Regions from separate parts of the Nocardia sp. NPDC058176 genome, predicted to be linked through region 2. Evidence: riboswitches for the same ligand, from Rfam matches in the RefSeq annotation. Region 2 holds a riboswitch; the other holds the start of a gene.
The links. A riboswitch is a leader RNA that binds a small molecule or an ion and turns the genes downstream of it on or off. The one in region 2 is predicted to bind thiamine pyrophosphate.
Positions count from the first base shown of each region.

Region 1: another riboswitch for thiamine pyrophosphate. It lies ahead of thiC (phosphomethylpyrimidine synthase ThiC); the one in region 2 lies ahead of ACFVVM_RS08425 (TenA family protein).

Region 1 covers NZ_JBHVVA010000002.1:680,174-694,616, reverse strand. The annotation lists gene ACFVVM_RS15745 (serine hydrolase domain-containing protein) at 1-286, opposite strand, end outside; gene thiC (phosphomethylpyrimidine synthase ThiC) at 474-2,114, opposite strand; TPP riboswitch at 2,120-2,247, opposite strand; gene ACFVVM_RS15735 (MMPL family transporter) at 2,303-4,564, opposite strand; gene fahA (fumarylacetoacetase) at 4,780-5,973, opposite strand; gene ACFVVM_RS15725 (homogentisate 1,2-dioxygenase) at 6,017-7,219, opposite strand; gene ACFVVM_RS15720 (exodeoxyribonuclease III) at 7,285-8,100, opposite strand; gene ACFVVM_RS15715 (GNAT family N-acetyltransferase) at 8,120-9,076, opposite strand; gene ACFVVM_RS15710 (peptide deformylase) at 9,066-9,656, opposite strand; gene ACFVVM_RS15705 (DUF3263 domain-containing protein) at 9,838-10,173, shown strand; gene ACFVVM_RS15700 (LytR C-terminal domain-containing protein) at 10,216-10,773, shown strand; gene ACFVVM_RS15695 (superoxide dismutase family protein) at 10,860-11,534, shown strand; gene ACFVVM_RS15690 (glutamate--cysteine ligase) at 11,545-12,687, shown strand; gene ACFVVM_RS15685 (DUF5933 domain-containing protein) at 12,738-14,111, shown strand; gene ACFVVM_RS15680 (Uma2 family endonuclease) at 14,258-14,443, shown strand, end outside.
Region 2 covers NZ_JBHVVA010000001.1:1,773,006-1,787,448, reverse strand. The annotation lists gene ACFVVM_RS08445 (class I SAM-dependent methyltransferase) at 1-70, shown strand, start outside; gene ACFVVM_RS08440 (ABC transporter ATP-binding protein) at 36-860, opposite strand; gene ACFVVM_RS08435 (ABC transporter permease) at 853-1,704, opposite strand; gene ACFVVM_RS08430 (ABC transporter substrate-binding protein) at 1,682-2,704, opposite strand; gene ACFVVM_RS08425 (TenA family protein) at 2,701-3,405, opposite strand; TPP riboswitch at 3,393-3,489, opposite strand; gene gndA (NADP-dependent phosphogluconate dehydrogenase) at 3,656-5,101, shown strand; gene ACFVVM_RS08415 (hypothetical protein) at 5,286-5,825, shown strand; gene ACFVVM_RS08410 (lipase family protein) at 6,052-7,365, shown strand; gene ACFVVM_RS08405 (RNA polymerase sigma factor) at 7,612-8,178, shown strand; gene ACFVVM_RS08400 (Asp23/Gls24 family envelope stress response protein) at 8,169-8,744, shown strand; gene ACFVVM_RS08395 (Asp23/Gls24 family envelope stress response protein) at 8,741-9,118, shown strand; gene ACFVVM_RS08390 (hypothetical protein) at 9,115-9,447, shown strand; gene ACFVVM_RS08385 (Asp23/Gls24 family envelope stress response protein) at 9,523-9,990, shown strand; gene ACFVVM_RS08380 (hypothetical protein) at 9,992-10,180, shown strand; gene ACFVVM_RS08375 (Asp23/Gls24 family envelope stress response protein) at 10,177-10,494, shown strand; gene ACFVVM_RS08370 (DUF6286 domain-containing protein) at 10,491-11,027, shown strand; gene ACFVVM_RS08365 (alkaline shock response membrane anchor protein AmaP) at 11,024-11,596, shown strand; gene ACFVVM_RS08360 (DUF2993 domain-containing protein) at 11,604-12,299, opposite strand; gene ACFVVM_RS08355 (hypothetical protein) at 12,486-13,112, shown strand; gene ACFVVM_RS08350 (VOC family protein) at 13,281-14,021, shown strand; gene ACFVVM_RS08345 (DoxX family protein) at 14,118-14,443, opposite strand, start outside.

The DNA of each region.
Region 1 (14,443 bases), on a different contig from region 2:
CCGTGAACGCCTTGGTCAGCGAGGCGATCCGCATCGGCGTCCGCTCCGTCACCGCCGCCCCGGCCGAATCGTGCCCGTACCCCGCCGCGTGCACCACCTCACCCCGGTGGGTGATCACCGCCGACACCCCGGGCAATCCGGTGAACTCCACCGCCCGCCCGAGGAAGTCGTCGAAAACCGAGGCGGACAACGCCTCTGGCATCGGCGCGGCCTGCCCCGTCACGGCTGTTCCGAGCCCGACACCGACCCCGATCATCCCCGCCACCACCATCGCTCTGATTCGCATGAGCCCAAGCTATGGTCGCCGCGCCTCCACCGAATCCGCCGATCGCATGCCTCAACCCCTACGAAAGTCGATCCCGAATCACCCACCCCGTGTTGGACGTTCGATCACCAGGCAATGGCGCAAATATCGGCCGAGAGGCCATCGCCACCAGTGCCTGGTGATCGTCGGTCCAGTTCGATGTCGTCCGTCAGGAGACGACGGGGAGGTAGACCTGGCTGCCGTGGTCGGCGAATTCGGCGGACTTCTCGGCCATGCCCGCTTCGATGGCGGCCACGTCGGTGAGGCCTTGCTTCTCGGCGTATTCGCGGACGTCGGCGGAGATGCGCATGGAGCAGAACTTGGGGCCGCACATGGAGCAGAAGTGGGCGGTCTTGGCGGGTTCGGCGGGCAGGGTCTCGTCGTGGTATTCGCGGGCGGTGTCGGGGTCCAAGGACAGGGCGAACTGGTCGTGCCAGCGGAATTCGAAACGGGCCTTGGACAATTCGTTGTCACGGTCCTGGGCGCGCGGGTGGCCCTTGGCGAGGTCGGCGGCGTGGGCGGCGATCTTGTAGGTGATCACGCCGACCTTGACGTCATCGCGGTTGGGCAGGCCGAGGTGTTCCTTGGGGGTGACGTAACAGAGCATCGCGGTCCCGGCCTGCGCGATGATCGCGGCGCCGATGGCGGAGGTGATGTGGTCGTAGGCGGGCGCGATATCGGTGGCCAGCGGGCCGAGGGTGTAGAACGGCGCCTCCTCGCACAGTTCCTCCTCGAGCCGCACGTTCTCGACGATCTTGTGCATCGGTACGTGACCCGGGCCCTCGATCATCACCTGCACGCCATAGGATTTCGCGATCTTGGTGAGTTCTCCGAGGGTGCGCAGTTCGGCGAACTGAGCGGCGTCGTTGGCATCGGCGATCGAGCCGGGACGCAGGCCGTCACCGAGGGAGAAAGTGACGTCGTAGCGCGCCAGGATCTCGCACAGTTCTCGGAAGTGCGTGTACAGGAACGATTCCTGGTGATGAGCCAGACACCACGCGGCCATGATGGACCCGCCGCGCGAGACGATGCCGGTGACGCGCTTGGCCGTGAGCGGGATGTAGCGCAGCAGCACGCCGGCGTGCACGGTCATGTAGTCGACGCCCTGTTCGCACTGCTCGATCACGGTGTCGCGGTACATCTCCCAGGTGAGCTTGGTGGGATCGCCGTTCACCTTTTCGAGGGCCTGGTAGATCGGCACGGTGCCGATCGGGACGGGCGAGTTGCGCAGGATCCATTCGCGGGTCTCGTGGATGTTCTTGCCGGTCGACAGGTCCATGATGGTGTCGGCACCCCAGCGCGAGGCCCACACCATTTTCTCGACCTCCTCGGCGATCGAGGACGACACCGCCGAGTTGCCGATGTTGGCGTTGATCTTCACCAGGAACTTCTTGCCGATGATGGTCGGCTCGAGTTCCGGGTGCTTGTGGTTGGCCGGAATCACCGCGCGACCGGCGGCGACCTCTTCGCGCACCAGTTCCGCCGAGACTCCCTCGCGGGTGGCGATGAAGCGCATCTCATCGGTGACGATGCCCTGGCGAGCCCAGTGCAGCTGGGTGCGCGGGCCGTCGAGTTCGGGCTTGGTCCACCCGTCGCGCAGCTTCGGCAGACCGGCTTCGAGATCGATCACCGCGTTGTCATCGGTGTACGGGCCGGAGGTGTCGAAGACGTCGAAATGATCGCCATTGGTGAGATTGATCCGGCGCACGGGTATCCGCAGGCCGTCGACCTCTTCGTAGTGCTTGACGCTGCCCTGGATCGGCCCGGTGGTCACGGTGTCGACCGGCGTACCGGTCCCGTTCGACGACATGGCTGTGCCCATGGTTTCTTCCTCCCTACGCCGGCATTACCCGGTCAGGTTCATACGGTCGACGGCCCTGAACGCCCGAAAATGGGCTAGCCGTCCTCTCAGCCCGCTGGTGCGAGCCCCCGTTGGCGTGTGAAATTGTCCAGCCCGACCCTACCCGCCCGCCCGGACAGCGCCGGGCGGGCGGACGGTTACACCGACGCCTTGTCCAGCCGCGGCGTCTCGGCGGGCGCGGGCACGGGATCATCGGACTCGTGCAGGCCGAACCGGTTGTGCAGCGCGACAAGCGGTTTGGGCGCCCACCAGTTCCAGCGGCCCATCATGCGCATCAGCGCGGGTGCGAGCAGCCCGCGGATCACCGTCGCGTCGCTGATCACCGCCAGCGCGCAGCCGAGACCGAACAGCTTCATCATCGACACACCGGAGGTGGCGACCCCGAGGAACACCACGCTCATCAGCAGCGCGGCGGCGGTGAAGATGCGTCCGGTGCGGGCCACACCCATCGCGACCGCCTCGGTATTGCCCTCGGTGGTCTTGGGCCCGGCCAGCCATTCCTCGCGGATGCGCGAGAGCAGGAACACCTCGTAGTCCATGGAGGCGCCGAAGGCCAGGGCGAACATGAGAATGGGCATGGCGAGGTTGAGCGTGCCGGTGGCGGTGAAGCCGAGCAGGCCCGCCAGGTTGCCCTCCTGGAAGATCCACACCATCGCGCCGAAGGTCGCCGCCAGCGACAACATGTTGAGCGCCAGCGCCTTCACCGGCAGCACCACACTGCCGGTGAACAGGAACAGCAGGATCAGCGTGGCGATCGCGATCAGCGCACCGGCCAGCGGCAGCTTGCCGGTGATCGCGGTGACCGAGTCCTGGTTCAGCGCGGCCGGGCCGGTGACCAGCACATCCGAGGGAGCGGGCACGGCGCGCAGCGCTTCGAGCTGGGCGCGGCCCGCGTCGGAGTACGGATCGAGCCGGGTGCCGACGGAGAGATAGGCACCGGCCTGCGGGTCCGACATCTCGGGAACCCCGGCGGCCACCCGCAACCCACCGCTGTACACGGCCTCGCTGCTGAGTACGGCGGGTACCTCCGGCACCGTGGACAACTCGCGGGCGTAGGCGTCCAATTCGGCTGGTGTGCCGTCGAATTCGGGCAGCACGATGGTCGCGCTCGAGGCCAGGTCGGCGTCGAACTCGGTGCGCAGGATGTCGCCGACCGAGCGGCTGGCCACGTCGGTGGGCAGCGAGCGGTCGTCGGGGTAGCCGAACTGCACGCCGAGGAACGGCGAGCCGAGCAGCAGCAGGAACGCGGTGGTGGCCAGGGCGATCGACATCGGCCGCTTCATCACCGCGGTCACCAGCCGGTACCAGAACGTCTGCTGCGGCTGCTTCTCGAGCCGGGGCGGGCGCCGGAACAGCTTGCGCAGCGGGGCGCGCAGGTCGAGGGCGTTGATCCGGTCGCCGACCAGGATGAGTAGTGCGGGCAGCACGATCACCGCCGCGGCGGTGGCGGCCGCGACCACGGCGATGCCCGCGTAGGCGAAGGATTTGAAGAAGTACTGCGGGAACACCAGCAGCGCCGACAGCGACAGCGCCACCACCAGCGCCGAGTAGACCACCGTGCGGCCCGCGGTCTGGATCGAGCGGATCACCGCCGCGGTCGGGGTGGAACCACCCGCGAGTTCCTCCCGGTACCGGCTGACGATGAACAGGCTGTAGTCGATCGCCAGCGCGAGCCCGAGCGCGGTGGTCATGTTCAGCGCGAAGATCGACACATCGGTCACCGCGGTGAGTACCCGCAGAATGCCCAGCGCCGCCGCGATGGCGAACAGGCCGATCGCCACCGGCAGCGCGGCCGCCACGACGCTGCCGAACACCAGGGCGAGCAGCAGGGCGGTGATCGGGATGGCGATGGCCTCGGCCAGGATCAGATCCTTGCTGATCTGGGTGTTGATGTCGGAGAAGGCGGCGGCGAGACCACCGGCCTCGATCGTGACCGGACCGTCCTCGACCCGCAGTTCCTCGCTCAGCTTGCCCGCCCGGTCCGGCAGCTCGGCGTCATCGCCCTCGATGCTGGCCAGGATCAGCGCCCGCTGCCCGTCCTTGCTGCGCAGCGCCTGCTTCAGGTCCGCACGCGCGGTCCAATACGACTGCACCCCGCTGATCCAGGGATGATCGCTGAGCTCGGCCTCCACGGCCTCGGCGGCGGCGCGCGCGGCGGGGGAGTCGGGGCCGCCCTCGGCGGTGACCGCGAGGACGTAGTTCGGCTCGCTGCCGGGGAAGTGCTCGCTCAGATACAGACTGGCCTGGACCGACTCGAGATCGTCGGTGACGAACCCGCCCGACTTCATGTGCGAATGCACGGTGGCGCCGATCGCCCCGCACAGCACCATCAGCAACAGCGCGACCGCGACCACCAGGCGTGGGCGGCCCACGGCGGCGCGGGCGATTCTCGTCAACATCGTCGCGGACTCTCTCCTCGATGAAACCTCGGAGGTCACCGTAGCCCGTGGGCGAGGTGGGTGGACACCGCCTGTGGGTGGAGGCGGTGACCGGAGAATCTCCGCCTGCCGGTGGATTCGGTCGGCTGACTGTGTGCTGGATCACCATTTCGCGCTGATCCTGCCGGAAATTCTGGAAAGTGTCCGCGAAGTGGGGACGGGTGTGGTGGGTGAGATCAGCGGGCGGGCAGGATCGTCCCGCCGACCTCGCCGAGGCCGATGCGCCGGCCCGCCGTGCCGGGCGCCGTCGCGGTGATCGTGACCCGGTCGCCGTCGGCGAGGAAGGTCCGTGTCTCGGTGCCGACGGTGACGGGTTCCGTTCCACCCCAGGTCAATTCGATGAAGGACCCCCGTTGATCGGGATCGGGGCCCGAGATGGTGCCCGAGGCGTAGAGGTCGCCGGGGCGCACCGAGGCCCCGTTGGCGGTGAGATGGGCCAGCATCTGGGCCGGGGACCAGTACATCCGCCCGTACGGCGGATGCGCCACGACCTCGTCGTTCCAGCGCACGGTCAGGTCGATGTCGAGGCCGTGGTCGTCGGAGCCGCGCAGGTAGGGCAGTGGTTTCGGGGTCTGTGTCGGCAAGGGGACGCGGGCGTTGGCGAGCGCGTCCAGCGGAGTGATCCAGGCCGCGAGCGAGGTGGTGAACGACTTGCCGAGGAACGGGCCGAGCGGCTGGTACTCCCAGGCCTGGATGTCGCGGGCCGACCAGTCGTTGACCAGGCCGACGCCGAAGACGTGCTCGGAGAACTCGTCGACGGTGACCGGCACGCCCAGCGTCGAACCCTGGCCGACGACGAAGCCGAGTTCGGCCTCGATGTCGAGCCGTTGCGACGGACCGAAATCCGGTGCGTCGGAACCGGTTCGACGCTGGCCGTTCGGCCGGATCACCGGAGTGCCCGAGACGACGACGGTCCCTGCCCGGCCGTGATAGCCGACCGGCAGGTGCCGCCAATTCGGTAGCAGTGGTTCACTGTCGGGCCGGAACAGCCTGCCGAGGTTGGTCGCGTGGTCAACGCTGGCGTAGAAGTCGACGTAGTCGCCGATCCGCACCGGGAGCTTCATCCGCACGGTGGACAGGGGGAACTGCGCGTCGACCGGCAGTGCGGTCCCGGCGAGCTCGCGCACCTGGTCACGGACCTCGCGCCACCGGGTCGGACCCGCCGCGAGAAGAGCGTTGAGGTCTGCGCGAAGGAATATCGGATCATCCAGCAGTGCCGCGAGATCCAATACCGTGTCACTCAGCCGAACGCCGACCCGGGGCTCGCCCGCCGGTGGTGCGAAAACCCCGTACGGCAGGTTCTCGGGTCCGAACAGCGAGTCATCCGGCACCTCGACACAGATCAGTCCGGTGCGCGCCCCGCCCGTCATCGTCCGCACCCTGCGCTGCACCTGCGCCCGGCGTCGCGGCTGTTCATCCGAGCCCCGGCCCGCGACCCGACCATGTCCACGCGTACGCCGGATCCTCGCAGGCCAGCGCCCCCTCGCCCAGCTGCAACGGCCGGAAAGTATCCACCATCACCGCCAATTCGTCGAAGAACTCCGCACCGATACTGCGTTCGTAGGCGCCCGGTTGCGGACCGTGCGCGTAGCCGCCCGGATGCACCGAGACCGATCCCTGCGTGATCCCGGAACCCTTGCGCGCCTCGTAGTTTCCGCCGCAATAGAACATGATCTCGTCGGAATCCACATTGGAGTGGTAGTACGGCACCGGAATCGACTGCGGGTGATAGTCGACCTTGCGCGGAACGAAATTGCAGATCACGAAATTGGTGGCCTCGAACGCCTGATGCACCGGCGGCGGCTGATGCACGCGCCCGGTGATCGGTTCGAAATCGGCGATGTTGAACGTGAACGGATACAGGCAGCCATCCCAGCCGACGACATCGAAAGGGTGTGTCGCATAGGTCATCCTGGTGCCGATCACCTCGGTGCCCGCCCGGTGTTTGACCAGCACCTCCACATCTGAACCCTCGGCGATCAACGGTTCGGCCGGACCGTGCAGATCACGCTCGCAGTAGGGCGAATTCTCCAGTAGCTGACCGAATTTCGACAGATACCGCTTCGGCGGGGTGATGTGGCTCGACGCCTCGATGACGTAGGCCCGCACCGGTTCGTCCCCGGTGGGCAGCCAGCGATGGGTGGTCGCCCTCGGCATGAGCACCTGGTCGCCCTGACGCACCGGAAGCGCACCGAACACGCTCTCCGCCACGGCCGCACCGGATTCCACGTAGACCAGCTCGTCGCCGATCGCGTTGCGGTACAGCGGGGACGCGGCCTCGGCGACCACATACGAGATCCGCACATCGGCATTGGCCAGCAGCAGCCTGCGTCCGGTCACCGGGTCGGTGGCCGCCGGGGTGTCGCCGGGGAACAGCGCGGGCAGGCGCAGATGACGGTGGCGCAGTGGATGATTCGGAGTGGTCGACTGGTCGGGCAGCTCCCAGACCGTCGCGTCGACGATCGCCGGTGGCAGGGCGCGGTGATAGAGCAGCGAGGAGTCCCCGGAGAACCCCTCCTCGCCCATCAGCTCTTCGTAATAGAGGCCGCCGCGCTCGTCCCGATGCTGCGTATGCCGCTTCGGCGGCACCGCTCCCACCGTTCGATAGAAAGCCACGAACACACCTCCCGCTTCGTCGCAGGCCGGACAGGTCCTGCTCCCACGGTACCGCTCGGAGCAGGTCAGTCGGTGAATTCGGCGATCACGGGGGCGTGGTCGCTGGCGCCCTTGCCCTTGCGCTCCTCCCGGTCGACACCGGCATCGGTGACCTGGTCGGCGAGGGCGGGGGAGGCCAGGATGTAGTCGATGCGCATGCCCTCCTTGCGGGGGAAACGCAGCTGGGTGTAGTCCCAGTAGGTGTAGACGCCGGGGCCGGGGGCGAACGGGCGGATCACATCGCGGAAGCCGGTGTCGAGCATGGCCTGGAAGGCGGCGCGTTCGGGCGCGGAGGTGTGAGTCTTGCCCGCGAAGAACTCCGGCGACCAGACGTCGTCGTCGGTCGGGGCGATGTTCCAGTCGCCGACCAGCGCGATCTTGGCGTCGGGGTCGTCGGCGAGCCAGCCGGTCGCGTTGTCGCGCAGGGCCGAGAGCCAGTCGAGCTTGTAGGCGTAGTGCGGGTCGTCCAAGGCGCGCCCGTTGGGCACGTACAGGCTCCACACCCGCACGCCCCCGCAGGTCGCGCCGATGGCGCGGGCCTCGACCACCGGCGAATCGATCAGCGAGTCACCGGCGTTCTTGTCGAAACCGGGCTGACCGGCGAAGGCGGTCTCCACATCGGTGAGCCCCACCCGCGACACGATCGCGACACCGTTCCACTGGTTGAGCCCCACGTGCGCGACCTCGTAGCCCGCGGCGTCGAAGCGCTCGAACGGGAACTGGTCGTCGCGGCACTTGGTCTCCTGTAGCGCCAGCACGTCGATGTCGTGGCGGTCGAGGAAATCGATCGCCCGATCGACGCGGGACCGGATCGAGTTGATGTTCCAGGTGGCGAGACGCACGGTGTCCTTTCGAGGCCGCTCAACCCTGCGGGGCGGCGTAGCGGTAGGTGTGGTGGTCGACGAAGCCCAGGTCTCGGTAGAGGGCGAGGGCGGTGGCGTTGCCGACCTCCACCTGCACATAGGCGTGGGTCGCGCCCTGTTCGGCGCCCCAGCGGATGAGTTCGGCGCACACCAGCGCACCGAGGCCGTTGCGGCGGTGCGCCGCGGCGACCGCGACGCAGGTGAGGCCGACCCAGCGCCGGCCGTCGGGGGCGGTGGTCACCGCGCCGCGGCCGATCGCCAGTGGTTCGGGCAGGCCGAGCGAGGCGAAACCGAGCGTGCCGCCGAGTGTCGAGGTGAGGACGCCCAGGTCGGGTTTGCGCACCGCCGGGTCGACCGGGATCTCGCCGCGATAGCGGTGGGCGGTGAGCCATCCGGCGTCGGGCTGCGGCGCGACGCGCACCATCGACGGGCCCTGTGGCAGGACGAAATTCGCGATGTCGAGGCCGAGAACGACGGTCTCGCTCCAGGTGTTCCAGCCCGGCGGGACCGGGGCCAGCCGGTCGGGCAGTTGCAGCAGCAGCGGCAGGCCCTGATCGGTGTACCAGTCGGCGATCCGGCGCATCGATTCGATCGAGAGCACCGCGGGCACGCCCGATTCGCCCAGCGGCACCGCCGAATTCGCGCGCCCGGTGTAGCCGTTGCCCGCCCGGACCAGCCAACCGTCGATCCACAGGTGTGCCGTGCCGGGCCAGCCGAAGGCCGCCGCCGTTTCCAGCGACCGGATCTCCTTGGTCCGAATCGGCCTCGGGCCCAACGCTTTCAGCGCCACCACCCGATCCGCCGCGACTTCGACCAGCTCGCCCTCGGCGGTACGCACCGATGGCGGAGTCAGCGACACCAGCTCACCGATCACATCGGTGAGCGGCTGCGGATAACCCTCCGGCAGCTGATACCGCATCACCACGCGGCGGCCGAGTGGTATTTCAGTCGTCATGGCCGAAGGGGTCGGGGACGGTGCCGGGGATCCAGCTCAGACCCGGTGTGCCCCAGCCGTTGCGCTTGATCGCCTTCTTCGCGGCGCGGGCATTGCGCCCGATCAGCACGTCGACATAGAGGAAGCCGTCGAGGTGGCCCACCTCGTGCTGCAGCATCCTGGCGAAGAAGCCGGTGCCCTCGATGTCGACCGGTTCGCCGTGCTCGTCGGTCCCGGTGACCCTGGCCCAGTCCGCGCGCCCGGTCGGGAACTGCTCGCCCGGCACGGACAGGCAGCCCTCCTCGTCGTCATCGGGATCGGGCATGGTCTCGGGGATCGCCGAGGTCTCCAGAACCGGGTTGACCACGGTGCCCTTGCGCCGGATCGGATTGCCCGCGGCGTCGAAATCGGGGCAGTCGTAGACGAACAGCCGCTTGCCGACGCCGACCTGGTTGGCCGCCAGGCCGACACCCTTGGACTCGGCGAGGGTGTCGTACATGTCCGCGATCAGCTCGGCCAGCTCCGCGGGCGACTCCGTCACCGTGGCAGTGCGGTTGTGGAGGACGGGGTCACCGACGATCACGATCGGGAGAATTGCCATGACGGCCATTATCGCCGTATCCGCCATCGGCCGAGCGCCGACCCCTGTGGCCTGCGACACGCTACTGGCCCACAGTCAACACGCCGGGACATCGGTCGGACGATCCGCCCGCCGCATGGTTGAATGATCCGCGACGTGCAAGCGTCATTTTTCATCTCGTGATACTCGGCGAGGGAGCAAGATGGACGGCGCAGCGGCTCGGCACATCTCCGCGATCCAAGACGGTTCACCAGCGGGCGAGCAGGCCTCGGTCATCGACGAGACGACCGGCCTGAGTCGGCGTGAGCTCGACATCCTGGACTTCGAACGCAAATGGTGGAAATACGCGGGCGCCAAGGAAGACGCCATCCGCGAACTGTTCGCCATGTCGGCCACCCGCTACTACCAGGTGCTCAACGCGGTCGTCGACAAGGACGAAGCGCTCGCGGCCGACCCCATGCTGGTCAAGCGGCTGCGCAGGCTGCGGGCGAGCAGGCAGAAAGCGCGCGCCGCGCGCCGACTCGGTTTCCAGGTCTGACATGACAGTCACCGAACCGTCGATGCGACTAGGGTTGCGCGGGTGAGCAACCCGAATCCCACCCCCGGCGGCCCCCCGCTGCGCGCGCTGGCGATGGTGTTGATCGCCCTGGCCATCGTTTTCGCCGGGCTGGGTGCGATGTCGTTGTCGAACTCCGACGCCGATGCCTCGGACGCGGCCGAGCAGACCGAGACCACCACCAGCGCGGTCGCGCAGGCACCGGTCACCACGACCGCCGCGCCGACGACCACCGAGGTCGCCGAGCCCACGACCACCACCGTCGAGCCGACCACGACCACCCCGACCACCACACCCCAGACCGGCGCCGTCGATCAGGCGGTTCCGGTGCGCGTGCTGAACAACAGCCTGGTCGTCGGCCTGGCCGCCCGCACCGCGAGCGAACTGGGCGCGGCGGGCTGGAGCAATGTCAGCACCGGCAACTACAGCGGCGCGAACCTGACCACCACCACCGTGTTCTACGGCACCGGCGCGGGCGACCGGGCCGCGGCCACCGAGATCGCCCAGCAGGTCGGCGGGACGGTCGCGCCCAAGTCCGGTGACACCTCGCCGGGCGTCGTGGTGGTACTGACCGGTAGCTGAGTCGCGGTACTCGGTGCCGAGACCGTCGACCTCGCTGTGGCATCATCGTCACCGGTACAGCCCTGTCCACGAAGGAGAGTTCCCCGATGGCCACGTCGACCACTCGTCGTCCGTCCTGGCGCACTGTGACCCCGGTGCTCGCAGTCGCCGCGTTCGGGCTCGTCGCCTGCAGCAACAGCCAGGAATCGAGTGATGTCGCGGGGACCACGCCGCCGGTGTGGACCAGCTCGCCCGCGCCCGCGGGCCACGAGGGCGGCCACGGCTCGACCCCCGGCGGTCGCGAGGGCGACGATCACGGCGCCTCCGCGGACGGCCTGAAGGTCGAACTGAAAGACGGCTCGGGCGCCGATGTCGGCACCGCGACCATCGTCTCCGGCGGCAACCACCTGGTCGTCACCGTCGAGGCGCAGGGCCTGACCCCCGGCTTCCACGGTCTGCACTTCCACCAGAACGGCACCTGTGAGGGCGATTTCGCCTCCGCCGGTGGCCACCTGCAGGTCGGCCCCGCCGACGCGCATCCCTCGAGCGGTGACCTCACCTCGCTGCAGGTCATCGAAGACGGCACCGCCAAGCTGGTCACCTGGACTGACAAGGTCACCCTCGAGCAGATCGCGGGCAAGGCGCTGATCGTGCACTCCGGCGCCGACAACTTCGGCAACATCCCGCCGCGCTACACCCACGAGGGTGGCACCGGTCCGGACGCGGCCACCCTGTCCACCGGCGACGCCGGTTCGCGGGTGGCCTGCGGCGTGGTCGGTTAGCGAGACGCGCATGGCCGGGGCAGCACAGTCGGTACCTTTTCGCGGTTCGCCCCGGCCGACCATCGGCATCGAATGGGAGATCGCGCTCGTCGACAAGGTGACGCGCGATCTGTCCAACACCGCCTCGGCGGTGTTCGACGCGGTCGGTGACCGGCGGGCCCACGACGGCACCCCGCAGGTCTCCAAGGAGCTGCTGCGCAACACCGTCGAACTGGTGACCGGTGTGCACGACACGGTCGCCGGGGCGGTGGACGATCTGCGCGGCACCATGGACGCGGTGCGTCGCGCGGCCGATCCGCTCGGTGTCGACCTGTTCTGCGCGGGCACCCATCCGTTCGCACCGTGGTCGGCCCAACAGCTCACCCGCTCACCGCATTACGACGAGCTGATCGAGCGCACCCAGTGGTGGGGCCGCCAGATGCTGATCTGGGGCGTGCACGTGCACGTGGGAGTCTCGCACCGGGACAAGGTCTTTCCGATCCTGAACTCGCTGCTGCTGTCGTATCCGCATCTGCTCGCGCTGTCGGCGTCCTCGCCGATGTGGTCCGGCGACGACACCGGCTACGCCAGCAATCGCGCGCTGATGTTCCAGCAGCTGCCCACCGCCGGGCTGCCGTTCCAGTTCGAGAACTGGCGCCAGTTCGAGGGTTTCGTGCACGACCAGCTCAAAACCGGTGTGTTCGAACAACTCGGCGGCATGCACTGGGACATCCGGCCCGCGCCCAAGTGGGGCACCATCGAGATCCGGGTCTGCGACGGGCTGTCCAGCCGCGCCGAACTGGCCTCGGTGGCCGCGCTGATCCACTGTCTCGTGGTGGATCTGGAGCAGCGGCTCGACAACGGCGAGGACCTGCCGACGCTGCCGCCCTGGCACGTGCAGGAGAACAAATGGCGGGCCGCGCGCTACGGGCTCGACGCCATCGTGATCGTCGACGACGCCTCCAATGAGCGATTGGTCACAGACGATCTGATGGATCTGCTCACCCGATTGGAGCCGACGGCACGGCGACTCGGCTGCGCCGACGAATTGGCCGCGGTCGCCGAGATTCCCCGCCACGGTGCCTCCTACCAGCGGCAACGCCGAGTGGCCGCGCATTCGCAGGGTGATCTTGTCGCGGTCGTCGATTCCCTGGTGCGCGAGCTGGATCAGTAGCGTTCAGCCGCTCGGTGAGGTGCTGTTCACCGGCCGTTTACGATGTCTGGATGCTTGTCGAACACCCGCGCGGCGTTGCGGAGGGTGCCACCCGCCTGAATCGCCTCAGCCGCTTGCGCGAGCCACGCGTTCTCGCGGTCATCGCGGTGTCCGCGGTGCTCGCCCTGCTGATCGGATTACAGGTCGCGGCGTGGATCAGTGGGTTCGACGGACCGTTGGCCAGCCTGGCCCGGGACTACGTCGGGACGCCGAAATCGATGTCGGTGCCGTGGGCGGGGCTGGTGCTCGCGCTGGTCGGCGTCTCGGCGCGACGGCGGGTGATCGCGGCGGGCGCGGCGATCGGGATCGACGCGGTGTGGGCGGCGCTGCGGCTGCTCGACGGTCAGCCGTTCGCCGTCGGCAACGGGCCGACCATCGTGCTGACCGCGCTGGTGTTGATCGCGGTGCTGCGCTGGCGGGGCAGGGAACGCACCGACGCGCTGCGCGCGGCGGCGCTGGGCGCGCTGCTGGTGTTGGCCACCAAGGTCGGTGACGTGTGGTTGCACGTCACCTCGGCGGTGCATCCGACCGTGCTCGACGAGTATCTGCTGCTGGCCGATCACGCGCTGGGCGACCCGGCGTGGGTCATGGGCCGGGTGCTCGACGTGCTCGGGCCCGAGGTGTACGCGGTGCTGCACTGGGTCTACATCGAATTGCCGGTGGCGGCGATCGTCGTCGCGGTGTGGCAGTTGCGCCGGGTGGTGCCGACCGGGATCTGGCCCAGTCACTATCTGGTGCGCACCTTCCTGGTGCTCGGTCTGGTCGGGCCGCTGTTCTATGTGCTGTTCCCGGTGGTCGGGCCGATGTTCGCGTTCGGCCCCGACGGGCACGGCTTCCAGGTGGGCGATTTCTGGCCCACCGCGCTGCCGCCGCTCGATCACAGCCCGGCCGCGCTGTCCTTCGACGAGGTCACCCCGCGCAACTGCATGCCCTCGATGCACACCGCCTGGGCCCTGTCGCTGTTCCTGCACACCCGCCGCGACATCGACGGCTCCCGCGCCCCCGCCTGGCTGCGCTGGGGCGGCGCGTTCTGGCTGATCGCCACCGTGGCCGCCACTCTGGGCTTCGGCTACCACTACGGCGTCGACCTGGTGGCGGGCGCCATCCTCTGCCTGACCGTCGAATCCGCCCTGCGCTCACCCGAACGCGGCTGGGGCGCCTTCCGAATCCGCCTCGTCGCCTTCGGCACGGTCACCTTCGCCGGCCTCCTACTGTCCTACCGCTACCTGGCCGTCCCGATGGCCGAATACCCGATCACCGCGGGCGCCATCGTCCTCGGCCTGTTGGCGGCAGTCTCCATCGCCTTCCACACCACCTGGTTCGCCACCGCCCCGATCCCCACGGCCAAAACCGGCGTAACCCCTGAACCCGCTACCACGGCCTGACAACCACCGGCGCGCCGCGGCTGATCACCTCAGCGGCTGAGCCGCGTCAGTGAGGTTGCGAAGTCGGCTCGGCAGCAGCCCGGTCACCTAGACTTGGCACGACAGTTGCGAAGGAGGGTTCATTGAGCACCGCGATTCCGCAGTGGATGTATCCGCCGCGCGACAGCGGCTGGGAAGCCGATGACCTCGATTCGCTGCCCCCCGAAGCCCCCCGCCACACCGAGTTGCTCGATGGAGCGTTGATCTTCAACATGTCCCCGCAGCGGAGTTGGCACGATCGGGTGATCCGCAGGCTGACCGCCGCGTTGGAGTTGGTTGTCCCCGCCGAGCGG
Region 2 (14,443 bases):
CCTGCGCCACCGGGACGAGCGACCTCCGCGGCCGTTCAGAACCGCGGGCCGGAGGATTTCTGTTCGGTGAACGCCCGACGCGACTCCTCGTGCAGGATCTCGAGGAGTTCCTCTTCCAGCGCGACGAATTCGGGCGCGGTGATGACGGACAACTCGCGCGGTCGCGGGAGATCGATGCGCAGTTCGTGGCGCACGGTGGCCGGGCGCGCCGACAGCACGATCACGCGATCCGACAGGTAGACGGCCTCGCGGATGTCGTGGGTGATCATCAGGACCATCCAGCGGTAGCGCTGCCACACCTCTTGGAGCCAGGACTGCATCTCGGTGCGGGTCAGCGAGTCGAGCGCGCCGAAAGGTTCGTCGAGCAGCAGTAGTTCGCGTTCCTGCACGACGGTCCGCAGCAGCGCGGCCCGCTGGCGCATGCCGCCCGACAGCTGGGACGGGCGGGCGTCCTCGAAGCCGGACAGGCCGAACACCGGGAACAGTTCGCGGGCCCGGCGGCGGGCTTCGGCCTTCGGCACGCCCTGCACCTGCAGGCCGAGGACGGTGTTGTCGAGGACGGTCCGCCAGGGGAACAGCAGGTCCTTCTGCGGCATGTAGGCGCTGTGCGATGCGGTGTCCTCGCCGTCGGCCGCGCGGAAACCGACGCTGCCGGAGTCGGGGGATTCGAGTCCGGCCAGCATGTTGAACACGGTGCTCTTGCCGCAGCCGCTGGGCCCGATGACGGTGACGAACTCACCCGATCGCACCGTGAACGACACCCCGCCGAGCACCGCGAGGTCCGGGGTGTTCCGTCCGGGCTGCGGGAACGACTTGGTGAGCTGGTCAACGACGATCCGGTCGCCTCCGGCCTCAGTCATGCCGGCTCCTGTTCTGCGCGCGTGACCACGGTGCGACGAGGCGTTCGATCGCGAACGTCGACAGGTACAGCGCGATACTCAGCAGCGCCGTCACCAGCACCGCCGCCAACACCAGGTCGGTGCGGAACGAATTCTTCTGCAGACTCATGTAGATACCGAGACCGACGCTCGCGCCCACATACTCGGCGAACACCGCGCCCACGACCGCGTAGGTGATCCCGATCCGCAACGCGGTGAAGAACCGGGGCACCGCCGAGGGCAGCCGCACATACCGGAACACCTGTACCCGGGAAGCGCCCATGCTGCGCAGCAACGCGCCCGCGTCCCGGTCGGCCGCGGCGAACCCCTCGATCAGGCCGATGGCCATCGGGAAGAAGGTGACCAGCGCGACCACCAGGATCTTCGGCAGCAGACCGAATCCGAACCAGATGATCATCAACGGCGCGATCGCCACGATCGGCACGGTCTGGGAGGCCACGAACAGTGGTACCAGCGCCCGACGCAACCACGGCGAGAAGTCCACGATCACCGCCAGCACCCACGCCAGGCTCAGCGACACCGCGAACCCGATCAGCGTCACCTGCAGGGTGGCGGCCGCGTGCGTACCGATCTCGTCCCGATGCGCCCAGCCCTGCTGGACGACCCGCACCGGCGAGGGCAGCACCTGCGGACGCACACCGCTGCTCGTGACATAGAGCTGCCAGATCACGACGAGCACCGCCACCGTGACGACCGACGGCACCGCCCACCGGATCCCCGCCCAGCGCGCGGTCCCGCCGTCGCCACCGGAGGAAACCGGCGGCGACGCGGCTACCGACAGCTCACGGGTTGGCGAGGTACTCATTGGTGAAATACGTCGACCAGTCGGGTTCGGTGGTCAGCGGCTTGCCGTCGGGTCCGGTCAGCAGACCGCCCCGGTACAGGAAGCCGGAATTCGCCGACCACTGCTCCACCGTCTGGGTGCCCACCTTGCCGTCGGCGTCCTTCATGAACTGCTCGGCCAGCATGCGCTGACTCTCGAAGACCAGCGACTCGTCGTTGAACGCGCCCGGATTGGCGTCGAGGAGGTCCCGGGCCGCCGCGTCCGGATCGTCCGCGGCGAACTGGTAGCCGCGTTGCAGGGCCTGCACGAATTTCGCGGCGCGGTCCGGGTTCTCGGCCAGCCAGCCCTCGTTGGCATCGATCACGATGGCGTAGGCATCGGGGAAACCGAAGTCGGTGTAGCGGAAGTACCGCATCGGGGTGCCGTGGTGTTCGGCCTCGATGCCCTCCCAGGCCAGGTACGAGACGGTGAAGTCCGCCTTGCCGCCGTAGACCGCTTCATACGCCGACGAACCGAGCACCACCGAGGTGAAATCGCCGGTGCCGCCGTCATTGCGGATGACCTGCTGCAGCGCCTCCCGCTCACCCGGATCGCCGAACCCGGCGTAGGTCTTGCCGTCGAGGTCCTTCGGGCTCGCGAGGTCGGCCCGATCGGCGCGCACCCCGATGCCCGTCGCCCAGTGCTGCAGCGGCGCGAGCACCGACTTCACCCGCGCACCCGACGCGCGCGCGAACGTCGACGAATTGTGCGTACTGATCCCGAATTCGGCGTTTCCGGCATCGACCACCGTGTCGACGGAGGTGTTGTTGTAGGGCAGCACCTGGACGTCCAGACCCGCGTCGGAGAAGTAGCCGCGCTGCAACGCGACGTAGAGCCCGACGTGGTTGGTGTTCGGCGTCCAGTCCAGTGCGAACCGGATGGTCTCATCGGAGCTGCCGCCCGAACCGCAGGCGGTGAGCAGCGACAGGGTCGCGACGGTGGTCGCCATGACCGCGAGCGCGCGGCGCAGACGCCCGGTCATGCGGCGGGCCAGGGCTGCGGGTGCAGGGCGGTGTCCCAGAACAGCAACTCGTAGCGCGTGGCGAGGACGAACGCCTGCTCCATCGCCTCCCGCTCCCGGTCACCCGCCGACTCGGCGGCCACGTCGACCAGCGCTCGCGCCGTGGCGGCGGACTGCTGGAACTCCTCGGCGCCGTAGGTGGTGACCCACTGGGCATACGGGTGGGCGGGGTCGGCGGCGATCACCTTCGCGGCGCTCTCGGCCAGGTCGCGGCCCACTTCGGCATAGATCCAGAAGCAGGGCAGCGCGGCGGCCGCGGCGACGGCGTAGGACTCGGTCGCGGCCGCGGCGATCAGGTAGGAGACATAGGCCAAGCAGGTCTGCGAAAGCTCCGGCTCACCCTGTCGCGGGGGCAGCGCGCCACCGGTGAGCAACTGCTCGTGCATGGCCGATTCGACAGCGGCGGCGTTCGCGGACGAGGTCGCCCAGAAGGCGGCGGTCTGCGGGTCCGGCGACTTGGCGGCGAGAATCGCCAGCGCCTTGGAGTATCCGGTGAGATACAGCGAATCCTGCTCGATGTAGGTGCGGAACACCTCGAGCGGCAAGGTGCCCTCGCCGAGCAGGCGCAGGAATTCCAGGTCGTCGATCGCGGTCCGGAGAGACTTCGTCCGGTCCCAGAGGTGATCGGTGAACTTGTTTGTGGTGTGGGCGTGCGACACCATGACATCCCTTCGTCAGCATTACCTGAACAGGTTCGGCGGGTCTGTTCTCAGCCTCGCGGTCGCGAGACACCCCGTGTCAGAACTCGACCGACCCTAGCAGCGACCGCCGACATGCGGGCAACGCCCGGTTCCGCGCGCAACCCCGGTCACGGTGGTATGTGTTCGGCCGCGGAACGGCACCCAGTAACTTGGCTGGCAAGGAAGCCGTCTTCCGCACCCGTCGGACCCGCCGAACGAAGAGAGCTGATCAATGTCGACCTCTACCGCGCGTGCGCAGATCGGTGTCACCGGCCTGGCCGTGATGGGCAGCAACATCGCCCGCAACTTCGCCAAGCACGGCTACACTGTCGCGCTGCACAACCGCTCCGTCGCCAAGACCGACGCGCTGCTCGCCGAGCACGGCGGTGACGGCGATTTCGTCCGCACCGAAACCGTCGAGGAATTCGTGGCGGCGCTGGAGAAGCCGCGGCGCGTGCTGATCATGGTCAAGGCGGGCGACGCGACCGACGCCGTCATCGAGGAACTGGCCGCCGCGATGGAGCCGGGCGACATCATCATCGACGGCGGCAACGCCCTCTACACCGACACCATCCGCCGCGAGGCCGCGCTGAGCGAGCGCGGCCTGAACTTCGTCGGTGCCGGGATCTCCGGTGGTGAGGAAGGCGCGCTCAACGGCCCGGCCATCATGCCCGGCGGACCCAAGGAGTCCTACGAGTCGCTCGGCCCGCTGCTCGAGTCGATCGCGGCCCAGGTCGACGGCGTCCCGTGCTGCACCCACATCGGCCCCGACGGTTCCGGGCACTTCGTCAAGATGGTGCACAACGGCATCGAATACGCCGACATGCAGCTGATCGGCGAGGCCTACCACCTGTTCCGCGACGCGCTCGGTTTCGACGCCGGGCAGATCGCGGAGGTGTTCACCCAGTGGAACTCCGGCGATCTGGAGAGCTACCTGGTCGAGATCACCGCCGAGGTGCTCGCCCAGATCGACGCCAAGACCGGCAAGCCGCTGGTCGACGTCATCGTCGACGCCGCCGAGCAGAAGGGCACCGGCCGCTGGACGGTCAAGTCCGCGCTCGATCTCGGCGTCCCGGTGACCGGCATCGCCGAGGCCGTCTTCGCCCGGGCGCTGTCGGGGTCGCGCGCCCAGCGCAAGGCCGCGGTCGGCCTGGCCTCGGGCACGCTCGCCGCCAAGCCCACCGATGTCGAGCAGTTCACCGAGGACATCCGGCAGGCGCTCTACGCCTCCAAGGTCGTCGCCTACGCACAGGGCTTCGACCAGATCGCCGCGGGCAGCGCCGAATACGACTGGGACCTGCACCCCGGTGACCTGGCGACGATCTGGCGCGGCGGCTGCATCATCCGCGCCCGCTTCCTGAACCGGATCAAGGACGCCTACGAGCAGGACCCGGCCCTGCCGAGCCTGATCCTGGCCCCCTACTTCCGCGAAGCCATCGAAACCGCCATCGACAGCTGGCGCCGCGTGGTCTCCACCGCCACCCTCCTCGGCATCCCCGTCCCCGCCTTCGCCTCCTCCCTGTCCTACTACGACGCCCTGCGCGCCGAACGCCTCCCCGCCGCCCTCACCCAGGGCCAGCGCGACTTCTTCGGCGCCCACACCTACGAGCGCATCGACGCCGACGGCAAGTTCCACACCCTGTGGAGCGGCGACCGCACCGAGGTCTCCGAGGGCTGAGTCGACCAGGGTGCGCCGGAGTGAGCCCGGCGCACCCTGTCAGCGCGCCGAGTAGGAACCCACCTTCCGCGCAATCGGGGCGCTCAGCCTCCCGAGCCTGGCAGCTTATTCAGCTATCTTTTGGTTACTGGCCTGACGTGGTCGATCGCGTCGAGTCACGAATCCTCCAACGAAAGGTAGCTCGGTGAAGTCGACTTTCGCGGTTCTGTTCGGACTCGTGGTGGCCGCGGCGGCTGTGACGGGGTGCTCCGGGGGCGAGGATTCGTCGCCGACGGTGTCGACCACCACGTCGGCGGTGAGCACCGCGCCCGCTCCCACGCCCACCCATGAGGATGGTCACCCCGGTGGCGACACCACCGCGCCCGTGCCCGGTCCGACCACCGGGCAGCGTGGTGCCGACGGTTCCACCGGCAACAACCTCAGTGACGAATACTGTGCCCGCAATCAGGATCCCGGCTGCCCGCTGGGCAGTTACATCGGTCCCGACGCCATCCCGAATCCGAACGGCGATGGAACCTGGGTCCCCTGTGAAGGCACCATCTGCACCAACCCCAACCACGGCGGCGGACCGACCACGCCCCCGCCTGCGCCGACCACCACGCCGGTCGACACCGGTCAGGTGGAGGGCGGTCCGTGCGGCGACGACGGTCTGGGCCGATGGACCCATCTGGACGGTGACAACGCGGGGCACTACGGCACCGAGTGGCTGTGCTCCTACAACTAGAAACGAGCGCCGACGCGATCCAGCCGATCTTCTGCTCCTGACCGCTGCCTGTCGGCAATCGAGTCCCGCCCGCGCTGGGAAGCACTGCGGGCGGGACTCGCGCGTTCGTGGGCTCGGGACCGCGATGGGCAATCTGGGAAAGGTGTCTTGTTCTAAACAAGAGTGCATGCTGTAATTGGCGTCACAGCCGGAGCCACAACGCTGTGGGCCAACGAAACGAGGAACGATGTTCGCATCAATCGCCCGATCCAGATGGGCGGTCGTGCCACTGGCGGCGATCTGCTTGACGGTGGCGGGCATCGGCGCCGCTGTCGGCGAGCCGTATCCGAGCTTCCCGCCGGATCAGAATCAGCTTCCTCAGCTGCCCACCGAGCCGCAGCTCTACGACCTGCTCCCGATCCCGGTGCCCGCCGAGGATCCCTGGTACGACGACCCCGCGGACCTTGGCTCCTACGCACCCGGTCAGATCGTCCGAACGCGCACGGTGCAGACCCGCCTGCTCGGCCTGCCGTTCCCGGTGCACACCGAACAGCTGCTGTATCGCACCAACGATGTGCACGACAATCCGATCGTGACCGCGACCTCGGTGATCATTCCCGGCATCCCGTGGTCGGGTAGTCCACGACCGGTGGTGTCGTTCCAGGAGGCGATCGACTCGACCGATTCGTCGTGCAACCCGTCCTACACGTTGCAGACGGGCACGATGAAAGAGGCCGCGCTGGCGGTGTATTGGCTTGCCCAGGGGTTCGCGATCAACGTCCCCGATTTCGACGGCAAGTTCAACACCTTCAACACCTATGACGAAGGCAAGATGGTGCTCGACAGTCTGCGTGCCATGAAGAATTCGGCGCTGGGCCTGACCGATTCCGGGATCGCGCTCTACGGTTACTCCGGCGGCGGTTCGGGCTCGATCCGCGCCGCCGAACTGCGCGAGAGCTACGCGCCCGATGTCCGATTGCTCGGCACCGCGGTCGGCGGTTTCCCCGCCGATCTCCAGGCACAAGCCCGCTACGCCATTGCCCAGCAGCCCGGCCTCACCGGTATCAGCAACTTCACCATGTGGCTCGGATTCGCCGCGCTGTCACGAGAATTCCCGGATCAGTTCGACGCGAAGGAACTGCTGACCCCGGAAGGGCAGGCCATCGTCGCGGACATGCAGAGCCGCTGCGTCTACACGATCGCCGCCGCAGGCGCCTACCGCCCGATCAGTGCCTATTTCCAGCCCGGCAAGTCGCTGGAAACGGCTCACGGCGTGATGGAGGTCCTGGCGGAGCAGAGTATCGGCCACCATATTCCGGACAGCCCGATCCTCTGGTGGCACGGAATCTGGGACGAGCTGATCCCGGCTTCGGTGGTGTTGCCGACGGTCAACGACTATTGGGATCGCGGCGCCGACCTGCGGTTCTACACGATGCCGTTGCCCGAACACGTCGTCAACGCCGTCGCGGGCTGGCCACCCGCCGTGGCCTGGATCAGCGCAATCCTGCGTGGACTGCCGCCGGGTGAGCGGTTCAAGGCGGACTTCGAACTGCCCAACTAGAGCTCCCCGTCCAGTGGCGTCGATGACCGCCACCCCGGCGCCCGATCTCGACTGAAAGTCGTCGCCGAATTGCCGCTGCGTCCCCCGGAATTCCGGGGGACGCAGTCGTGGTTCGGGCGGCAGGCAAGCGTGTGCCGACACCCCCGGAGTCACGAACCCGGGGATGAGACGACGATCACTGATAGTTTGCCGTGACGAATTCCTGCGCATCGGTGTCCATCAAGGAGCAGCGGAGGAGGTGCCGGTGTGACCACGACGTCGCCCGCACCCGAGGCAGCGCTGGACGACGCGACCCTGGCCGGTCGGGCGCGTGACGGCGATGTCCGGGCATATGAGCAGCTGGTGCTGCGCTACCAAGGACCGATGTTCCGGCTGGCCGCGAGGATGCTGGCCGACCGAGCCGAGGCCGAGGACGTGACACAGGAGGTCTTCCTCAAGGCCTGGCGCACGATCACCCACCTCAACGACGACGCCGCCTTCGCGGGCTGGCTCTACCGGATGACGACCAACCGGTGCCTCAACGTGCTGCGCGCACGACGGGTCCCCGCCGATGTGGACCCCGATACGACGGCATCGCCCCGCACCGACACCCGGCCCGAGCACGCGACCGAGGTGAGCAGCCAGATGGCCGCGCTCACCGACGCACTCCAGCAGCTGACGCCCGAACAGCGCGCGTGCTGGCTGCTGCGCGAGGTGCACGGCCGCTCCTATGACGAGATCGCCGAGATCGTCGGCGCCAACAGCACAGCGGTGCGCGGGCGGATAGCGCGCGCCCGAGCCCAACTGGCAGAGGTGATGAAGCCATGGCGGTGACCCACAGCACCGACAACGACTACCTGCTCCCGTGCGGACGCGGGCTCGAACAGGTCTGGGAGCGACTCGACGACCCGGAGGTCGACCGGCACGAAGCGTCGTGCCCGCACTGCGCCGCGGCCAGGGAGAGCCTGCTGACGCTGCGCACCGCGACCCGCGAACTCATCGATGAACCCGACCCACCACCTCCCGATCTGTTCGGCCGGATCATGTCCGCCGTGCGCGCCGACGTGCGCCGCGGCAACACCCTCACCCTCGACACACCGCACCCCGGTGCGATCCAGGTCAGTGAACAGGCCGTGGCCGTGGTGCTGCGGTTCGCCGCCGACACCGTCGACGGCGTGCGCGCCAGGGGCTGCCGGGTGCGCAGCAGCGAACCCGGTCCCGACGGCGAGCAGGTGATCACGGTCGACATGACCATCGCCGTGCGCGCCGACGCGCATTCGATCGACACCCTGGTCGCGGCGGTGCGGGAACGGGCGCGCGCCGCGGCCACCGCCCGCGTCGGGGTCACCCTCGGCAGGCTCGACGTCACCGTGGTCGACCTCTACGAGGCGGACCGGTGACCGGCACCGTCCCCGAGACCGAACTGGTCGTCGCGGACGCCGTGATCGCGAGCGTGGCCGCCAGGGCCGCCGCGCTGGTGCCGGGCGTGGCCCGGCTCGAACCGGGTGTGCTCGGGCTGGTCGGCCATCTCGCCCGCTCCGGGCGCCAGCTGTGGATCGGACAGGAACCGGCCGCCTCGGCCGGTGTTCGGGTGCGGCGCGCCGGTGGTCTGCTCGACATCCGGATCGACCTCGCGCTGACGGCATCGAGCAATGCCGTCGAGGTGGGCCGGGCCGTGCAGCGGGCGGTCTCGGGCGCCGTCACCGAATCCACCAGCACCGCAGTCGATTCGGTGACGGTGTGTGTCCTCCATATCGAACCGGGGCCGCCGTGAACACCGACGACGACCTGACCGACCGGATCATCGCCGCGATCGACGCCGTCGACGGCGCGCATCCCGCGGTTCCGATGGGTCTGCAGAACAGCCGCTGGCTGCCGTGGAACGCGGGCAGCGCCGCGGTCGACCTCGGCGCGTCGGCGGTGGAGGTCCGCGTGGTCGCGACCACCCTGCCGCTACCGCCCCTACTCGAGCAGCTGGACGCGGCGGTGCGGCCGGTCCTCGCCGGGACACGGTGGGCCGAGACGGGGCTGCGCGTGCACGTCGTCGACCTGCACGTCGACGTGTTCGAGGAAAGCGACGCAGATCACTCGCCGGGACCGTGACGATCCGCCGAGCGCGGTGTCCTAACCCATGACAGTTCGTCAGCCCTTGGAGCACAACACAATCGGGAGGATTTCATGTCCAGCACGACCACCACCGGGAACACCAAGGCCGCGGAGAAGACCGGCACCGCCTCCACCAGCGCTCTGGTGAGCGATCAGGGCACCACCACCATCGCCGACACCGTGGTGCAGAAGGTCGCGGGCCTGGCCGCGCGGGAAGTGCGCGGTGTGCACGCTCTGGGCGGCGGCACCACCCGGGCGATCGGCGCACTGCGCGACCGCATTCCGGGCGCGTCCTCGAGCATCGGCCAGGGCGTCTCGGTCGAGGTGGGCGAGACGCAGGCCGCGGTCGATCTCGAGATCGTCGTCGAGTACGGCGTGGCCATCGCGGAGCTGGCGATCGCGGTGCGCCGCAACGTGATCACGGCCATCGAGCAGATGACCGGGCTCGAGGTCGTCGAGGTGAACATCAACGTCAACGATGTCTACATCGAGGACGAGTCCGACGACCAGCAGGCACCGAGCCGCGACCGGGTGCAGTGACATGAACGCCACCACGATCTGCCTCGTCATGGGCTTGTCCCTCGGATTCGCCGCGGCCTTCGGCGGACTGGGCGCGTTCGCCGTCGTGCTGATCTTCGGTGGCCTCGGTCTGCTGATCGGGCGCTGGCTCGATGGTGAGGTCGACCTGTCCGGGCTGCTGCGCTCGGCACAGGATCGGGGCAGGCGGTGACCAGTGCCGCCGCCCGGCTGCCCGGCACGACCACGGTCGGCGAGCGCGCGGTGCGCCGCATCGCCGAGCGGGCCGCCACCGAGGTGGCCGGGGTCGAGCCGCAGGTGCAGGTGAGCGCGCAGGTCGTCGGGACCGGCGCGACCCTGCGCGTCCGGTTCCCCGTCCGCTATCCGCTGCCGGTCGGGCGGGTCACCGACGAGTGCCGCGCGCATCTGATCGCCCGGACCGAGGAGCTGACCGGCCTCACCGTGCCACGGGTCGACATCGAGGTCTCGGCACTGGTGCCGGAACCGCCCGAGAGGAGAGTGCGATGACACGCCGCCCACGCCGGGTCGTCCCGGCGGTCGTCGTCGCGGTGCTGCTGTGCGCCACCGCTGTGCTCGTCGTCGTATCGCTGATCCAGCGCCTCACCGGGACACGGGAGCTGATCTCCTACGACAGCGTCGCCACCCGCCTGCACGACACCGCGTGGGGGAGTGGGTGGGTGCTGGGGGTCGGCATCGCCGTCGCGGTGCTCGGCCTCGCCCTGCTGGCGGTGGCGGCCCTGCCCGGCAAGCCGGTCGTGCTCGCCCTGGAAGCCGGAGACGGGATGGACGCCGGGATCGCGCGGCGCAGTCTTCGCCACGCGCTCGCCGACGCGACGGGTGGTGTCGACGGTCTGGACAAGACGCGGGTGAAATTGCGCCGCAAGAAGATCCACGTCTCGGGGCACACCCACCACACCGTCGAACAGACCGCGGAGGACGTGCGCCTCGCCGTCGCCGACCGGCTCGATCGCATCAAACCGGCCGATGTCCCACGCTTGCGCACCAGCGTGCGCACGATCGGTCCAGGGAGGGCGCGATGACCAGTGCCAACCGGCCCGCCCGGCTGAATCGCGGCGTGCTCGGACTGCTGGGGATCGCGCTGGCCGCCGCGGGCGGACTGCTGATCGCCGCGCATTTCGGCGCCTTCCGCGTCGATTCCGACGCGCCACTGGTGCCGGGCACCGAGGAACCGCCGCGGTGGATCCTCTTCTGCGTGATCGCCGGCGCGGTGCTCCTCGCGCTGCTCGCCCTGCGCTGGCTGGCCGCCCAGATCGCCCGGCTGCCCAAGCGCACGGTGTGGGAGATCGGTACCGCGGGGGAGCAGGGCCGCACCCTGCTCGGGTCCGGTGCCGCCGCCGAGGCGGTGGCGGCCGACATCGAGACCTACGACGGAGTCCGTTCCGCGACAGCACGTCTGGCGGGCAGCGCGCTCGCCCCCGACCTGCATCTGCTGATCGACACCGACCCCGCCGCCGATCTGCCCGCCCTGCGCACACGGATACTCGAGCACGCCGTGCCGCGACTGCGCACGGCCCTCGAGCTCACCGCTGTCCCCGTGGAAGTGGAGTTCCGCATCGCCGATCGCGGCCGCACACAACGCACCCGCTGACCGTCGCTCACGGGAGGTCGGACAGGGACACGTCGTGGGCCACGGCGGTCACGTGCAGTCCCTCGGCGCCCGGCTGGATCTCGGTCAACCGGGCGCCGAGTGGCAGCTGCTCGAGCGGCACGACGAAAGTGAGCGTCTGGCGCAGCAGGGCCAGCGGGATCGTCGGACCGCCGATCGCGGGCTGCGCCGAGACCGGGGTGACCTCGATGCCGTCGGCGGTCGGCGTCACGGTGACGAAGACCGTCGCGGGGACCGGGATGCCCTGCACCGAGAAGGTGCCGGTGACACGCAGCCCCTCCGGACTGTCGGAGATCGACTCCACCCCTGAGGGCGCGAAGTTCTGCACGGTGTCGTAGGGAACCACCGCCGTCGCAGTCGCCGTGGCCGCGACCAGGCTCGAGGTCCGTCTGTCGATCACGTCGGCCAGCGGTGCGGAGACATCGCTCAGGGTGACGTCGAGGTCGTTGACGGTGGTGTCCCCGCCGGTCCAGTCCCCGACACCGACGTCGATGGTGCGATAGGTGCCCTCGACGGCCTGGGTCAGGAACGGGAAACCGCCGATGGCGACACTCGGCTGGTCCGGGAGATCGTATTCGGCGGCGATCGCGCGGGCGATCTCGTTCTGCGCCAACACCACCGCGACCCGATCGCCGGCGACGAGCGCGATCGCCAGAATCACGATCAGTATCAGCAACCCGCGCATGTACTCACCCTCTCGGTCATCCCACCATCATCCCGGTGGATCATGTCGCAGCGCCGGGCCCGAGGTGCGATGTCAGCCCCCGACGCGCCGTGCCCCACCCGCTGACCTGGGCGCACAGCCGGTGCGTATCCGGGGATTTACGGGGTAATCGCGACGCACATCTCTTTGTCGATGAACGGAGGCGTCATGAGTTACGTCGAAGAGAATGTCTCCACCGAGAAAGTCGGGCGGCTGCGGATTCCCCGCAGCCGGGGCGCGCTGGGCGGTCTGGCGGTATTGCTCCTGGGCGCCTGGGGCGCGCTCATCCCCTTCATCGGGCCGTATTTCAGCTTCGCCTTCACCCCGGACGATCCGTGGGTGTGGACGTCGGCCCGCGGTTGGCTGCAGGTACTGCCGGGTGTCGTCGCGATCATCGGCGGTCTGCTCATGCTCATGAGCAGAAACCGCGTCGTCGCGAGTTTCGGCGGCTGGCTCGCCGTCGCCGCGGGCGTGTGGTTCGTGATCGGGCCCTTCCTGGCCGACCTCCTCCGTCTCGGCAGCGTCGGCGAGCCGGTCGCCACCTCCGACCTGAAACGCGCCCTGTTGCACCTCACGTTCTTCTACGGCCTCGGCGCCCTGATCCTGTTCTTCGCCGCGACCTCCCTCGGCCGATTGTCGGTCCGCACCGAACGTGACATCGCCTTCGCCCGCCGCGAAGCGACCGTCGTGCCGGATCGGGCTGCCGTCGTCGACGACCGAGTGGTCGCCCCGGCTCCGGACCCGCGAGTCAGCGAACCCCTCCGCAAGCCCGACATCCGCCACCGTCCGGTGTGAGACTTATCCCTCACTGTTCCGAATATGTTGTAGGGCAACAATATTGGTACCTTGATCAACGGGCCGGGCGGCCGGACCGCAGACCGCGCCGCCCGCCCACCTGGACCCCCACTGGTCGCTCCCCGCGAGTTAGTATCACCTAACTTCGATTGTCGCTCGGGAGGGCCAATGCCAGACCACGCTGCCACCTTCGACCATCTCATCCACTGGGTGAGCGATCTCGAGGACGTCATGGCGTCCTATGACGCGCTCGGACTGCCGACGCATGCGGCGCTCACCATGCCCGGGTTCCGGAATGCCGCCTGGGGTGTCGATGACGAGCGATATGTCGAGCTGGCCGTGGTGGACGACTGGGATGCGGTGGCGACTTCCAAGTACGCGGACAGCTTGGAGATCCTGAAGCCCGCGATCGACACCCTGCGCGCACCCGGCCTCTTGACCTTCGCCGTCGACGTACCGGACGCGCGGGCGACCGCGGCGCGGTTGCGGGCGGCCGGTCGGGAAGTGGACGACATCGAGGTGCGTTTCGAGGACCGGAACGTGGGGTTCGTCGAGGTGTTCGTTCGCGACGCGCCCGCGTATTTCCCGTTCTTCATCACCTATGATCCGCCCCGCGCCGAGATCGGCCGTATGCGCGCCGAGTACCGGGCGAAGGAGGGCATCACGTTCGAGGGTCGTCCCGACCTGGTCGCGCTCCTAGTTCGCAGTGCCGAGCCCGAGGCCGATGCGCAGTTGCTCGCCGATTTCCTCGAGTGCCCCGTCAGCGGGTCCACGGTCGCGCTGCCCGGCGCCGAGGTGCGTTTCGAAGAAGGCGCCCCGAGCGGTCTGTACGGCATCGCGGTGCGTGGACTCGACCCGTCGACGGCGCCGACCGAGGTGGCCGGAATGACCGTGGTCGTCGACAGCTGACGGCAGCACGTCGCGGGCCGAACCCACCGTTCGGCCCGCGAACACGCGAAATCACCGGACTCGACGTCCGGTGATCTCATCGCGACGGTGATCCGCTCACCGCAGCAGCGAGGTGATGGTGGCGCGGCGTTCGTAGGCGATCCAGGCGAAGATCGCGGCCAGGACCAGCGGGAAGATCGCCATCGCGGGCTTGTCGGCGATGAAGGCCTGCGTCGCGGCGGCGAGCACGGTGAGCACCGACAGCCCGGCCGCGGCCAGGCCGCTGAGCCGCGGTACCAGCAGGCCGATACCGCCCGCCACCTCCACGACGCCGATGAAGATGAGCAGCCCGATCGGGATGGTCAGGTTCTCCGGCGGGTTCTCCATCAGGGTGTTCGGGATGACGAGCTTCGGTCCGCCCGAGGCGATGATGAAGAACAGGC